Regions from separate parts of the Bradyrhizobium sp. AUGA SZCCT0431 genome, predicted to be linked through region 1. Evidence: riboswitches for the same ligand, from Rfam matches in the RefSeq annotation. Region 1 holds a riboswitch; the other holds the start of a gene.
What was found. Region 1 has a riboswitch for cobalamin ahead of JQ567_RS08275 (ribonucleoside-diphosphate reductase subunit alpha). Riboswitches for the same ligand answer to the same signal wherever they lie in the genome.

Region 1 (7,913 bases):
GGTCTGGTAGGGATATTCGGTGCGCACCGTCATCAGGTCGCGCGCCGTGCCGGCACGGCCGCGCAGGCGGCCGACGATGACGGCCTCGCCAAGGGGCGGCTTCTCGCCAGGCCGGGCAAAGCTGTAATCGACCTCCATCCAGCGTTCGCCGGCGCGGCTGCCGAGATAGCGCGGCACGACTTTTCCGGTGGTGCGCCGGTGCAGGAACTGATGGTTCATGTCCATCAAATTCTCATGCATGAAAGTGTAGTGACAGGCGACGAGCTTGCCGAACCGCCGGGTCTTGTAGGCGGTATCAGCGGCTGCGCCGATCTGCGGCAAGGGAGCGGCGGCAGACGCCGTGCCGGGCCACACGAAGATCAACCCGTCGCGTTCGAAGCAGGGATAACGGCGGACGCCGTTCGGCCGCTTGCCCTTGCCGAGATAGGGCACGTCGACACAGTCGCCCGACGCATCGTAACGCCAGCCATGATAGACACAGCGCAGGGTGCAGCCATCGACCGTTCCCTTGGACAGCGGCACCTGGCGGTGCGCGCAGCGGTCCTCAAGCGCGAAGATCGCGCCCTCCCTCGGGCGCACCAGCACGATCGGTTCGCCCGCGAACCGCGCCGCGAAAGTCTGGCCGGACTTCACCTCGTGCGACCATGCGACCGGATACCAGTGATCCGGGTTCGCGCCGACCTTGCGAAGATCGACAGAGGCTTCCGACCAGGCATTATCAGGCCTCACCGTCATCGCGTCGTTACGCCTTTGCCAGCGGTCCGAGATGCAGCGCCATGATCTGTTCCGGCGTCTCGGTGACCTCGATGCGCTGGCCGTCGCCGCCGACGAAGGCGAGCACGGTGCGCTCGCCGTCGCGCCACATGCTGCCGACCAGCGCGATATTGATGTGGGCGGCCTGCCCCGTCTCGCACCTCGTGCATTCGATCCAGAAGCGCATGGCGTATCCTTTCAATGATGCCGGGTTGAGAGACGGGGCGGGCGTTTAAGCGAGCGCCCGCAATTCGCGGGCGGCGGCGACCATGTTGACCAGAGCGGGCCGCACCTCTTCCCATTTCCGGGTTTTCAATCCGCAATCCGGATTGATCCAGAGCTGGGCGTCGGAGAGCCGCAGCCGCGCCAGCTTGAGCAGGTCGGTCATCTCAGCGGTTTCAGGCACCCGCGGCGAATGGATGTCGTAGACGCCGGGGCCGATTTCGTTCGGATAGCGGTAGTTCCTGAAAGCGTCGAGCAGTTCCATCTTCGAGCGCGAGGTCTCGATCGAGATCACGTCGGCGTCCATCGCACCGATCGCATCGATGATGTCGTTGAACTCCGAGTAGCACATGTGGGTGTGGATCTGGGTGTCGTCGCGCACGCCCGACGAACAGATGCGGAAGGCGTCCACCGCCCAGTCGAGATAGGTCTTCCACTCCGACCGGCGCAGCGGCAGGCCCTCCCGCAGCGCCGCTTCGTCGATCTGGATCATCCCGGCACCGGCGGCCTCCAGGTCGGCGACCTCGTCACGGATCGCCAGCGCGACCTGGCGGCAGGCTTCGCTGCGCGGAATATCGTCGCGGACGAACGACCAGTTCAGAATGGTCACCGGCCCGGTCAGCATCGCCTTCATCGGCCGCTTGGTCAGCGACTGCGCATACTGCCACCACTCGACCGTCATCGGTTTCGGGCGGGACACGTCGCCGAACAGCACCGGCGGGCGGACGTAGCGCGATCCGTAGGACTGCACCCAGCCATGCCCGGTGAAGGCGAAACCTTCGAGCTGTTCGCCGAAATACTGCACCATGTCGTTGCGCTCGAACTCGCCATGAACCAGCACATCAAGCCCGATATTCTCCTGCCAGCGCACCGCGCGCGCGGTCTGGTTCTGCAGATAGAGTTTATAGGCGTCGTCGGTCAGCTCGCCCTTGGCATGCGCGGCGCGGGCGTTTCGGACATCCGCGGTCTGCGGGAACGAGCCGATGGTTGTGGTCGGGAAGGCCGGCAGGTTGAAGCGGCTGTGCTGCACGCCGGCGCGATCGGTAAACGCGTTGAGGCGGCGGCGCATCGCGCTATCGATGCCGGCGGCACGCGTCGCCACCTTGGCATCGTGGATCCGCGGCGAAGCTTTGCGCGCGGCTGCGGCTTCATCGGAGGCCTTCAGGATGGCGTCGGCGTGGACGCGGCCGCGCGCCAATGCCGTTCCGAGCGCCGCCAGTTCCTCGATCTTCTGCACCGAAAATGCCAGCCAGCTCTTCACATCGGGATCGAGGCTGGTTTCCAGCGCAAGGTCGATCGGGACGTGCAGCAGCGAGCAGGATGGCGCGAGCTGCACGCGGTCGCCGCCGAGCCTGGTGACCACAGGTTCCAGCCGGTCGAGCAGCCGGCTCAGATCGGCGCGCCAGATATTGCGGCCGTCGATGATGCCGAGCGACAGCACGCGGTCCTTTGGAAGACCGGCGAGATCGTCGAGTTGCTCCGGGGCGCGCACGAGGTCGAGATGCAGGCCAGCGACAGGCAGGGCCATCGCGGTGTCGCGGTTGGCGCCGAGCCCGCCAAAGTACGTGGCCAGCATGATCTTGAGCCCAGGCACCGCCTTGGCGATTTCCGCATAGGCATAATGCAGCGCCTGCTGCGCGATGATGTCGAGGTCGAGGACCAGACACGGCTCGTCGATCTGCACCCATTCCGCGCCGGCCTTCGCGAGTTCGCTCAGCACCTCGATATAAACCGGCAGCAACCGGTCGAGCAGCGACAGCGTGTTGAATCCCGCATCCTTGCACTTGGCGAGTTTGAGGAACGTCACGGGGCCGACCAGCACCGGGCGGGTCTGGTAGCCGAGCGCTTTGGCTTCCAGGTACTCCTCGATCGGCTTTCGCGAGGCGAGCGTGAAGGTTTGATCCTTCTCCAGTTCCGGCACCATGTAGTGGTAATTGGTGTCGAACCATTTTGTCATTTCCAGCGCCGGCACGCCGTGGGCCGTGTCGTGGTGGGCGTGGCCGCAGTCGGCATCATGCGCCGCGCCTTGGGCGCCGCGCGCCATCGCGAAGTAGGTGGCGAGCGGAACCGTGCCGCCGTTCCAGCCGTAGCTTTTCGGAATCGCGCCGACCATCACGCAGGTGTCGAGCACCTGGTCGTAGAACGAGAAGTCGTTGGACGGGATGATGCTGACACCAAGCTTCTTCTGGCGCGCCCAATTGGCCGCGCGCAGCCCGATGCCGGTCTCGATCAGGGCTTTCTCGTCGGTCGTACCCGACCAGAAACTCTCCAGCGCGAATTTCAGCTCGCGGCGCGGACCGATGCGCGGCGTGCCGAGCGAAGCGACGGGAAGTGAGGAGGTAGAATTTGTAGAAGCAGTCGCTTTGAAAGAAGTCATGGCTTAACCCCAAAAGTTGGGGGCAAAGGCCGAAGTGACACGTCTGGATTCCGGACGATAGGGCGCGCGGAATCGCAACCGCACCACCGGGACACCCCGCCCGAGGACGTTTATGTTGTCGAGGCAGGTCTCCTGGCTCGCGGGTCAATGCTGCTGTCCGGTCTTCCCAAAACCTTTGCGGGTCTCAGTGACTTTGTTGGACAGCGGCTCGCCGCTTACAGTTGCGGGGGCAGCTCCGGCTTCACACCGGCTTCCCTCTTAGCTTCGGGAAAACCATCCCGAAGAACCACGACACGTCCACTTACTTGCAACTCGGCGCGCCCGTCAACTCGACCGGTGCGGGTGCACAGCCGCCATCGTTGTTCACAGCTGCGGAGGAACTTGCCAAATTTTCTGGCTATCGCCATCCGTGCCCATTGACACCGGCCGCCGAATAACACGACATGTAGACGTCACGGTCCACCCCGTCGCAAGATTTGGTGGCTAAGAGGGAAGCCGGTGAATCGCGGTAGTTCGCGAGATTCCGGCGCTGCCCCCGCAACTGTAAGCAGTGAGTTGCTCCCGCTTTTTCACGTCACTGATGCGGCTTCGCATTGGGAAGACAAGGGAACAACGACGACCTGCGAGCCAGGAGACCTGCCGCGACACCGAAAAAACGTCCACGGGCGGGGTGTCCCGGCGGTCGCTTGCAGATCCATGCCGGCGTTTGCCGTCGCGCATTCGATGCAGCGTCCCCAAAGACATCCGGCCTCAACAACACCACGGGGTCTGCCGATGTCCGAATCTTCCGGTCTCATTTCTCTCGAAACCAAAACCGCTCCCTTGTTCCAGTTGCGTCCCGAAACGCTCGCCGCGCCGGACGCCGAACTTCCGATGCAGGTGATTCGCCGCAACGGCACGGTTTCGAAATTCGATGCCAGCAAGATCTCGGTCGCGATGACCAAGGCGTTCCTCGCCGTCGAGGGCCACACCGCGGCGGCCTCGCGCCGGGTGCACGAGGTGGTGGAGCAGTTGACCGCTGAGGTCGTCGGCGCGCTGTCACGCCGGATGAGCGAAGGCCGCACCTTTCACATCGAAGACGTGCAGGACCAGGTCGAACTGGCGCTGATGCGCAGCGAGCACCACAAGGTGGCGCGCGCCTATGTGCTGTACCGCGACGAGCGCACCAGGCAGCGCGCCGAGCAGGAGGCCGCCAAATCGGCCCACCCTGCGGCAGGACCTGTGCTACATGTGACGCTGGCGAACGGCACCAAAGTGCCGCTCGATACCGCGCGGCTCGCGCTGATCGTGGGCGAGGCCTGCGCCGGTGTTGACGGCGTCGACGCCGCGCCTGTCATCGCGGAAACCCAGCGCAATATCTACGACGGCATCAGCCAGGGCGAACTGGCGCTCGCTTCCGTGATGGCTGCGCGGACGCTGGTGGAGCAGGAGCCCAATTACGCTTACGTGAGCGCGCGGCTGCTGCTCGACAAGCTGCGCACCGAAGTGCTGTCCTACGTGCAGGGGGTGCCGACCAACGCCTCGCAGGCCGATATGGCCGGCCGCTACGGCGAATATTTCCCGGCCTATATCAAGACCGGCATCAAGGCCGAACTGCTGGATCCGGATCTGGCGCGTTTCGACCTGAAGAAAATCGCCGCGGCGCTGAAGCCGGAACGCGATCTGGCGTTTCAGTTCCTCGGCCTGCAGACGCTGTACGACCGCTATTTCCTGCATGAAGGCGGCAACCGCATCGAGCTGCCGCAGGCATTCTTCATGCGCGTCGCGATGGGACTTGCGACCCGCGAGATCGATCGCGAGGCCCGCGCGATCGAATTCTATGATTTACTGTCGTCGTTCGATTTCATGGCATCGACGCCGACGCTGTTCAATTCCGGAACGCTGCGGCCGCAATTGTCGTCGTGCTTCCTCACCACGATCGCGGATGATCTCGACGGCATCTTCAAATCGGTCAAGGACAACGCGCTGCTGGCGAAATATTCCGGCGGGCTCGGCAATGACTGGACCCGCGTGCGCGGCCTTGGGGCCCACATCAAGGGCACCAATGGCGAAAGCCAGGGCGTGGTGCCGTTCCTGAAAGTCGCCAACGACACGGCCATTGCGGTCAACCAGGGCGGCAAGCGCAAGGGCGCGGTCTGCGCTTATCTCGAGACCTGGCATATCGACATCGAGGAATTCCTCGATCTGCGCAAGAACACCGGCGACGACCGCCGCCGTACCCACGACATGAACACCGCGAACTGGGTGCCTGACCTGTTCATGCAGCGCGTCGAAACCGACGGCGAATGGACCTTGTTCTCGCCTGACGAGACGCCCGACCTGCACGACCTCTACGGCACAAAATTCGCCGAACGCTATGCCGCCTATGAAGCCAAGGCGGCGCGCGGTGAAATCCGCGTCTTCAAGCAGGTCCGCGCCACTGACCTCTGGCGCAAGATGCTGACCATGCTGTTCGAGACCGGGCATCCCTGGATCACGTTCAAGGATCCCTGCAATCTCCGTTCGCCGCAGCGCCATGCCGGCGTCATCCATTCCTCCAATCTCTGCACGGAAATCACGCTCAACACCTCCGACGACGAGACCGCGGTTTGCAATCTCGGCTCGATCAACCTGCTCAATCACATCCAGGGCGGTCGCCTGAACGAGGCGCGGCTGAAGAAGAGCGTGACGATCGCTATGCGGATGCTCGACAACGTCATCGACATCAATTTCTACACGATTCCGGAAGCGCGACGTTCCAACCTGAGGCACCGTCCGGTCGGTCTCGGGTTGATGGGATTCCAGGACGCGCTGCAGGCAATGCGCATCGCGGTGGCGTCCGATGCGGCCGTGACGTTCGCCGACACCAGCATGGAGGCGATTTCCTATTACGCGATCTCGGCTTCGGTCGATCTCGCCGCTGAGCGCGGTCGCTATCCCTCGTTCGACGGATCGCTGTGGAGCCAGGGCATCCTGCCGATCGATTCGATCGAGCTATTGGCGGAAGCGCGCGGCGGCGTCGCGATGGACCGCTCCATGACGCTCGATTGGGGCAGCTTGCGCGAACGGGTCAGATCGACCGGCATGCGCAATTCCAACGTGATGGCGATCGCGCCGACGGCGACGATTTCCAACATCTGCGGCGTCGCGCAGTCGATCGAGCCCGCCTACCAGAACCTCTATGTCAAATCCAACATGTCCGGCGACTTCACCGTCGTGAACGAGTTTCTGGTGCGCGACCTCAAGGCGCGCGGGTTGTGGGACGAGGTGATGGTCAACGACCTCAAATATTTCGACGGCAGCGTCGGCTCGATCGACCGCATCCCTGATGATCTCAAGGCGCTCTATGCCACCTCGTTCGAGATCGACAGCGCCTGGCTGATCGAGGCGGCGGCGCGGCGCCAGAAATGGATCGACCAGTCGCAGTCGCTCAACCTCTATATCGCCAACCCGTCCGGCAAGAAGCTCGACGCGCTCTATCGCCTGGCGTGGACCCGCGGCTTGAAGACCACCTATTACTTACGCTCGCGCAGCGCGACGCATGTCGAGAAGTCCACGCTCAAGGGCACCGACGGCAAGCTCAACAGTGTCGCCTCCGTGACGATGATGGCTCCAGCCCCAATCATCGTCCCGCAGGCCGCCACCGCGCCGGACTTAACCGGTGCGGTGGCGTGCTCCATCGATAATCCCGAATGCGAAGCCTGCCAGTAAGCAGCAAGAAACATAAGGAAATAAACCCAATGCTCGACTGGTCCGAACCTTCCGCGCCCGTTCGTCACGCGCCGCCGCCCTTTGCGGCATCACCTCCTGCCGAGGCCGATCAAACCGGGCTCGGAACCATCGACCGCCGCGGTGGCCGTGTGTCGGTCGACGACAAGCGGATGATCAATTGCCGTGCCGACGTCAATCAATTGCTGCCGCTGAAATACAAATGGGCGTGGGAGAAATATCTCGCCGGCTGCAACAATCACTGGATGCCGACCGAAGTCTCGATGCAGGCCGACATCGCGCTATGGAAGTCGCGCGACGGCCTCACCGAGGACGAGCGCCGCGCCATCAAGCGCAATCTCGGCTTCTTCGCGGCGTCCGAGAGTCTGGTCGCCAACAACATCGTGCTGGCGATCTACCGCCATCTGACCAATCCGGAATGCCGGCAATATCTGCTGCGGCAATCCTTCGAGGAAGCGGTGCATACCCACACCTTCCAGTACATCGTGGAGAGCCTGGGCCTGGACGAAGGCGAGCTGTTCAACATGTACCGCGAGGTGCCGTCGATCACCGACAAGGCCGCCTGGGCGCTGAAGCACACCCAGCATCTCGACGATCCCGACTTCAAGACCGGCACGCCGGAAGCCGACCAGGCGTTCCTGCGCGATCTCGTGGCCTTCTATGTGATCTTCGAGGGCATGTGGTTCTACACGGGCTTTGCGCAGATCCTATCGCTCGGCCGCCGCAACAAGATGGTCGGGATTGCCGAGCAGTACCAGTACATCCTGCGCGACGAATCCATCCATCTGAATTTCGGCATCGACGTCATCAACCAGATCAAGATCGAGAATCCGCATCTGTGGACCACGGCGTT
Region 2 (7,913 bases), on a different contig from region 1:
CACCATGTAGGTCCGGCCCGGCAGCGGATAGGCGCTGAAGCGGCCGTCGGTGAACGTGCTTGCGATCGCATAGTCGTAGTACAGCGCGTTGAGCACGTTGTTGACGCTCACCGACCAGAAGAAGTGCTGATATGCCCCGCTCAGCTTGAAGTCGATGGTGGCATCGGCCGGGATGCGGCGCTGGGTATTTTTCTGGTCGTTGTCCATGTAGCGCTCGCTCCAGCCGCGCACCGTGGCATCCGCAACCAGATAGTTCTGCCAGATATTCCACGTCACGCCGCCGCTGGCGGTGTAGCGGGACACCAGCGGAACGTCATTGCCGGCGAACTGCCCTTCACGGAACACCGCGCGGGTGTAGGCCACGCCGCCGCGCAGCAGCACGCTGTCGCTGATACGCAGCGAGGCGCTGGTCTCGGAGCCGTAACGGCGGGTCGGATCGAGGTTGACGTTAAAGAACAGTGCCGGGTTGAGATGGATCTCGTTCTCGAGGTCCATGCTGTAGATGCTCGATTGCATCTGGAACCCGCCCGACTTGATGCGGAAGCCGCCCTCGATGTCGTGGGAGGTCTGGGTTTTCAGCTGGAAGGTGCCGGGAATCGGGGTGAAGAAGACAGGATCGAAGGACGGTCCGGAGGACAATCTCTCGTCGACATTCGGCGTGCGGAACGCGCGGGCGGCCCGGCCGAATACCGAGACGATATTGTTGAAGCGATGTTCGAGGCCGACATGCAGCGCGTATTGGCCTTCCCGGCTGTCGAGAGGCAGGTTTTGCGCCGCGCAGGTAAAGAAAAAGGCGCAATTCGGATCGTTGTTGACGATGTCCCTGGCTTTCAACGTGGTTTGTTGCACGCGGGCCCCGTACGAGAAATCGGTGGTCGGCAACAGCCCGATGGTTTGCTGGAAATAGCCGGCCAAGGTTTGCTGCTGCAAATCATAGGTATGGATCGGCGGCAAGCCCCGGTCCGTCGGACGTTCCTGGTGGAAGGTCGCGTCGTAATAATCGATGCCGGTTAAAATCTGTGAGGGCATCCCGAACAGCACATTCTTGATGCTCAATCGCGGCGTGATCGACCAGGTCTGCAGGTGGGCGTCGACGTAGCTGTTACCGAAGGGATTGAAGAAGGCGGCCTGCTGCTTCTTGTCTCTCACGCCGCCGTCGACGATCAGATCGACGCCGTTCATCAGCGTCTTGGTGAATCCTGCGGTGGCGTTGGCGCCCTGCTGGTTGCCGTAGTCGAACGGCGTGGCGGCGCCGCGCCGGTTGGTGGCGAGTTCATCGAGGCCAATCGAGGGATCGACGAGACGGCCGCCCGGGAAACCCAGCTTCTGGTCGTCGCCGGACAGGGTCAGGAACGCTGTAAGGCCGGGCGTGGTGTAATTGAGGTTGCCGACGCCGTTGCGCTGGTCGAGGGCGTTGTTGACGCGGTAGCCGTCCGACTTGATTCCATTGCCGTAGAACGATGTCGACCACGGACCGAAATTGGTCGCGGCCGAGACCGAAGCCATACGCTGATTGAAGGAGCCGACGCCGGCTTCGCCGCGGATCGCGACCGGCGGGCCGCCGACACCGTTCTTCAGCACGATGTTGATGACGCCGCCGACCGCATTGTCGCCGTACAGCACCGCGCCGCTGTTGCCGCGGGTGATCTCGATGCGCTCGATCGAATCGCGCGGGATGGTCGAAAAATCGACCCCGGCCATGTCGATGTCATTGAGCCTGCGGCCGTTGATCAGCACGAGGGTATTGGAGGTCGCAAACGCGCCGAACCCGCGCAGATCGACGCTGGTCTTTGCGCCGTTGACGCCGCCAAACAGGCTGGTGAGCTGCACGCCCGGTGTTTGCGCGATGATTTCCTGCAAGGTCTGCGCGGGCGAATGCGCGATTTCTTCAGCCGTGATGACGGTCGCCGATGTGCCGACGATGCCGGCGAATTGCCGGACGGGCGCTCCGCCGCCGCCCTGGCCATCGCCTTGCGACGCGACGTTCGAGCCGGTCCCCGGCGCAGGGCTCCGATTGCTTGACGGGCTCGGGTTCGGCGCGACGACGCGGCGCGTACCCGAGCCCTGATCGGAAGCAGGCTTGGCGCGGGTCCTGTTCTGGTCGCCGGGCGGGTTGACCTCGATCGCCGGCAGTTGATCGGCTGTGGCGGTCTGCTGGGCCTGCGCGCCGGAAATACCGAGCGCCATGATCGGTGCGAGAACACTGGAGGCCAGCAAAAGATGGCGGCGCCGCTTGGCGACTGGGGTGGTAGAAGACATGGTTCAGGCCTCGGTATGACGTCAGTGGCACGTCACAGCGAACCAAGTCCCACCATCGTGCTGTAAGCAGCTCTGGTGAAACTAATGCCTGTACTCCCCGACCGACATCTTCGCGTGTGACCACGGCTGACGGCAGGTCTCCTGGCTTACGGGTCGTTACCTTTCGTCGCCTTCCCAGGACCGAGATTCCCAGTGGCATAGGACGAAAGATTCACCGCTTACAGTTGCGGGGGCAGCCGCGGAATTGGGGGAGTTTCCCCGCACCGCATTCCCTTTTGATCCCCAAAACGGGAACCGTCAAAAATTATGGTAGAAGTTTGTCAAATACAGAGTCAATCCCATCAGGCCCCGCCTGCGGTCCTCACTGGACGAGTGCGTCTTTTATGTCGCATGAGCAGTACCGCTCGAACCCATAGTGCGGTACGGGCTGACCGTTCGGGGACGATCGATGAGTGTTGATACCATCATTGCTGCAAACGAGGAGGCCGCGCGGCGCCGGATTGGCGTGACGGCCGCGCTTGCCGGCCTCGTCGGGCTGTTGGTGCTGATCTCGCTCGGCATCGGGCCGGTGCGGCTGTCGCCGCTGGCGGCGATGGAAGCGCTCCTCGGTGGCGGCAGCGATGTGTCGCAGGTGATCGTGCGGGAAATCCGCCTGCCGCGGACCATTTTGGCGCTGGCGATCGGCGCCATCCTGGGAATGTCAGGCGCGTCGCTGCAGGGCCTGCTGCGCAATCCGCTGGCCTCGCCCTCGCTGTTCGGCGCGCCGCAATCGGCTGCCTTCGGCGCGGTGCTGGTGATCGCGCTGGGGTGGGCCGATGTGCGCTCCTATGCGCTGCCGGTGGTGGCGATCATGGCCGCTTTCGGATCGGTGTTCGTGCTGCTGACGATCGCCGGCCGCAATGCCGGGCTGCTGATCCTGATCCTGGCGGGTCTTGCGATTTCGAGTCTGGCGGGAGCGGCGACGGCGCTGGTGATGAACCTTTCCAGCAATCCCTTCGTGGTGCTGGAGATCGCGTTCTGGCTGCTCGGATCGCTGGAGGATCGCAGTTTTCAGCACGTGATGCTGGCACTGCCGTTCATCATTGCCGGTGGCATGATCCTGTTCAGCCAGCGCCATTCCTTTCGCGTGCTCAGCCTCGGTGAGGAAACCGCGCAGAGCCTCGGGGTCGATGTCGGGCGCCTGCGGCTTATCGTGATCACCGGCGTCGCGCTTGGGGTCGGCGGCGCGGTCGCGGTCACCGGCACCATCGGCTTTATCGGCCTCGTCGCGCCGCATCTGATGCGGCCCTTGATCGGTCATGATCCGGCGCGGCTGCTGGTGCCGAGTGCACTGGCAGGCTCAGCGCTGCTGCTCGCCGCCGACATCGCGGTGCGGATCATTCCCTCGACCAGCGACATCAAGGTCGGCGTGTTGACCTCGATCATCGGTGTGCCGTTCTTCCTCTATCTGATCGCGCGCGAACGCCGTGCGCTCGGGGGAGGTGTCGCATGAGCGAAGCCGCGCTTCTCACCGCCCGCAGTGTGAACGTGACACTGGCCGGCCGCCATGTGCTCAGCGATGTCACGCTGTCGCTGACCGCGGGTCATCTGGTCGCCTTGGTCGGGCCGAACGGCGCCGGCAAAACCACGCTGTTGCGCGCGCTGTCGGGGCTGCTGCCGTCCCGCGGTGACATCCACGTCGGCGGCGATGCGCTGGCTGATCTATCGCTACGCGAACGTGCAAAACGCTTTGCCTATCTGCCGCAGGGCCACATCGTGCACTGGCCACTGCCGGCGCGCGACATCGTGGCGCTCGGCCGTTATCCGCACGGCGCGACCGATCCGGCGCGGCTGTCGTCAAAGGATGCCGAAGCGGTACTGCGCGCGATGCAGGCGGTCGACGTGGTGGAGTTCAGCGAACGCCGCGTCACTGAACTGTCCGGCGGCGAGCGCAGCCGCGTCGCGTTGGCGCGCGTGCTCGCGGTGGAGGCGCCTGTCATCCTCGCCGACGAGCCGACCGCCTCGCTCGATCCGCGCCACCAGATCGACGTGATGAAGAATCTGCGCGCCACCGCCGATAAGGGCGTGCTGGTCATCGTGGTGACGCACGACCTCGGCCTGGCCGCACGCTTCGCCGATCATGTGCTGGTCCTGAAGGAGGGCCGGCTGGTGTCGCAGGGCGCGCCGGTGGAAGCGCTGTCGGAGCAGGTGATCGCCGACGTGTTCCGGATCAGCGCCTACCGCGCCGAATACCAGCGCGAGGCCGTGATCGTGCCGTGGGCGGATCTGTGATGCGCCGCCGGCTTGCCGTGCTGCTGGCGGTTGCGGCGCTGGCGATGCCGGGCGGGGCGGCGCTGGCCGCCAAGCTGCCGCGCATCGTGTCGATGAACGTCTGCAGCGATCAATTGCTGCTGTCGCTGGCCGACCCCGAGCAGATACTCGGGCTTTCCAGATATTCGCGCGATGCCTGGTTGGCCGGCGATGTCGGGCGCTATCCAAAACTGTCGGGCGGCGCGGAAGACGTGATGGTGCTGAAGCCCGACATCGTCGTCGCCAATCTGTACGACAAGCGTTCGACGCGGGAATTGCTGAAGGCGCACGGGCTGCATCTCGCCGAACTTCCGGTGCCGCGAACCTTGCCCGAGGTGAAGGACCAGATTCGCGAGTTCGGCGAGATCGTCGGCCACCCCGACCGCGCGGCGCAGCAGATCGCCCGGCTCGATGCCGCGCTGGCACGGGCGCGCCAGGCCGTCGCCGCCAGACCCTATCGGGTGCTGCCGCTGTCGCGGCGCGGCTGGGTCGCGGGAAGCGACAGTTTTGTCGGCTCGCTGCTGGCGGAGACCGGGCTGTTCAACACGGCCGGCGATCTCGGCTTCAATTTCGGCGGCTTCGCCTCACTCGAGGCGATCGTGAGCCAGAAACCGGATTTGCTGCTGGTGTCGCAGGCCGGCGATTTTGCGCGCGACGACGGCCAGGCCTTTCTGCTGCATCCGGCGCTCGCGCGGTTCTATCCGCCGGAAAAACGCATCGTGATCCCGGAACGGCTGACCGAATGCGGCGGCGTGATGCTGGCGGAAGCGCTTGACGTGCTGACGGCGGAGTTGAAGCGGGTGGGGCGGTAACCCTCGTAGGGTGGGCAAAGCCACCGGGTCGCGCGAATGCGCGCCCGATGACAGGCTCCGCGTGCCACCACTCTCTTGCGGCGATTGGATAGATGGTGGGCACGGCGCAAGCGCGCCTTTGCCACCCTACGTTTCTCACCCCATCACCACCGGGCCGCCGGCTTTCTTCCAGGCGTCGATGCCGCCCTCGATGTGGGCGGTGTTGGCAAGGCCGGCGTTCTTGGCGGCGGTGACCGCCATCGCCGAGCGTTCGCCGAAGGCGCAGAAGAACACCACGCGGCGCCCGGTCGCGGCCGCGACTTCGCGCAGCATGCCGCCCGGCGCTAAGCTTTCGGCGATGCCGGGGTAGGGCGCATGCAGCGCACCCGAGAGCGTGCCGTGCTTGGCGCGCTCGCTGGCTTCGCGCAGATCGACCAGCAGGATGTCGGGCTTGCCGATACTGTCGATCGCGGCGCGCGCTGACAGTGCGAGGCCCTGTTTGGCGAGATCGTCCTGGTGCAGGCCGACATGCATGTTGGCCGGCAGCACCACGTCCATCAGTTTTGGATTCGGCAAATTGAGATTGTTCATCAACTCGACATACTCGTCGATGCCGCGCACCTGCAGGCGCGGATTGTAGCGCTTCTCCTCGCCGATGGTCGAAACCGTGTCGCCCTTGTAGTCGTGGGCGGGGAAGACCATGGTCTCATCCGGCAGCTTCAGCAGCCGGTTGAAGATCGAATCATACTGCGCCCGGGCGCTGCCGTTCTGGAAATCTGTGCGGCCGGTGCCGCGGATCAAAAGCGTGTCGCCGGTGAAGACGCGGTCGCCCATCAAATAGCTGTAGGAATCATCGGTGTGGCCGGGCGTGTACAGGGCATCCAGGCTCAAACCCTCGATCATCACCTTGTCGCCGTCAGAGACGCGCATCGACACCACGTCGGCCTTGCTCTGTTCGCCCATGATGGTGATGCACTGGGTGCGATCGCGCAGTTCGCCGAGGCCCGTGACGTGGTCGGCGTGCAGATGGGTGTCGACCGCCTTGACCAGGCGCAGGTCGAGTTCGCGCAGCAACTGGCAATAGCGGTCGGCCTTTTCCAGCACGGGATCGAGGATCAGCGCCTCGCCGCCGGCGCGGCTGGCCAGCAAATAGCTATAGGTGCCCGAAACGCTGTCGAAGAGCTGACGAAAGATCATGGTCGCTGCCGCGTTCGCTATTGGAGTCTCGCGGAGGATATTATTCTATTTTGGTCGCCTCCTCAAACGGCTTTCGTCTCTACGGGCGACTCTTTCGAGGTAGTCTTGCTTCCTCAGGGCCGGCTCCAGTCCTGCTCCTTCAATTCCATGATGCGTACAAGGCCTGATGTTCCCCGTCATTGCCTGCGACAAACGCAAAGCGTTTGCGCACGGGAGCGCAAGCGACGACGCAATCCATCTATCCCCGCGCGGAGTGATGGATTGCTTCGCTCCGCTCGCAATGACGGTGGAAATAGTCACGGTCTCACCAGCGTATATCCATTCTCGGTCAGGAACAGAATCTGCGCGACGCCGACCTGGACCGGCGTCGCGGCCGCGATGAATTCCGGCCGTTTGCCGTTTTCGCGTTCGAATGTGTCGACGGTGTTGAGGCAGATATCGAACCGCGCGCCCTGGGCGACCAGGCTCTCGACCATCTTGCGGTTGGGATTTTCCGGGCGCAGCAGCTCAATGCCCGGGCCGAACGCGACGATTTCGATCGCGACCTTGTCGGGGTCGTAGTGCTTCATCAGGTTGCTGGCGACGCTGAGCACGAGGCCCTGCTTGCGCGGGTCATTGTCCGAAAGCTGCAGCACGATCTTGTGCTCGGCAAACGGCTTGTCCTGCAGCGGCGCCTGCTGGGCGCGCACGGCCGGTGCGATCGCTGCGATCAACAGCGCCGCGGTCATCATGCGCAGGGTGGTGGTAAGGCCTGTCATACCTGTTTCGAAATGCCCGGATTGCCTTCGACGCCTTTCAGCGTCACGCCCGGGGCCGAGCGGTTCGGCGGCTTGCCTGACTTCAGATGCTTCGCCACCACATCCCAGATCGGCGCGCCGGTCTGTTCGTTGACGGAGGCCCATCCCGCCACCTTATAGCTCTTGGCGGCTTGCAGCGGGCTGCCATTGTCGAGCGTCAGTTCGGAAATCCGCTTGCCGACGCTTTCCGCCGGCGTACAGGCATAGGAAAGGCCGCCGAGCCGGACCATGTCGCCGCCCTGCTGGTAGTAGGGATCGGTGTTGAAGAGGTTGTCGCAGACGTCTTCGAGCACGTCCTTGATCTGGGCGCCGGTCATGGTCGCAACGTAGGTCTCGGGATAGGTGACCGCGGTCTGCGCCAGCACGTCTTCCATCGTCAGCGGCTGGCCTGCCAGCGCCGTGGTGCCCCAGCGGAAACCCGGCGACAGCGCGATCTCGGCATCGAGTTCGCCGCGCAGCGCGTCGCAGATCAATTGATCCATGCTGCCGCTGAAATTGCCGCGGCGGTAGAGCAGGCGATCGGCGGAAGCGATCTTGTCGACCCAGTCGCCGGCATGCGGCGCGCGGGTCTTGTCGATCA

Region 2: it holds a riboswitch for cobalamin, as region 1 does, so the genes downstream of both, JQ567_RS09340 (TonB-dependent receptor) here and JQ567_RS08275 (ribonucleoside-diphosphate reductase subunit alpha) in region 1, are expected to answer to the same signal.

The regions. Positions count from the first base shown of each region.
Region 1 is NZ_JAFCLR010000007.1:49,379-57,291, reverse strand. It holds gene JQ567_RS08290 (aromatic ring-hydroxylating dioxygenase subunit alpha) at 1-735, opposite strand, end outside; gene JQ567_RS08285 (hypothetical protein) at 743-940, opposite strand; gene metE (5-methyltetrahydropteroyltriglutamate--homocysteine S-methyltransferase) at 986-3,352, opposite strand; cobalamin riboswitch at 3,457-3,658, opposite strand; cobalamin riboswitch at 3,791-4,011, shown strand; gene JQ567_RS08275 (ribonucleoside-diphosphate reductase subunit alpha) at 4,127-7,042, shown strand; gene JQ567_RS08270 (ribonucleotide-diphosphate reductase subunit beta) at 7,072-7,913, shown strand, end outside.
Region 2 is NZ_JAFCLR010000008.1:45,948-53,860, forward strand. It holds gene JQ567_RS09340 (TonB-dependent receptor) at 1-2,259, opposite strand, end outside; cobalamin riboswitch at 2,373-2,573, opposite strand; gene JQ567_RS09345 (iron ABC transporter permease) at 2,708-3,751, shown strand; gene JQ567_RS09350 (ABC transporter ATP-binding protein) at 3,748-4,530, shown strand; gene JQ567_RS09355 (ABC transporter substrate-binding protein) at 4,530-5,360, shown strand; gene JQ567_RS09360 (MBL fold metallo-hydrolase) at 5,496-6,536, opposite strand; gene JQ567_RS09365 (hypothetical protein) at 6,833-7,294, opposite strand; gene soxB (thiosulfohydrolase SoxB) at 7,291-7,913, opposite strand, start outside.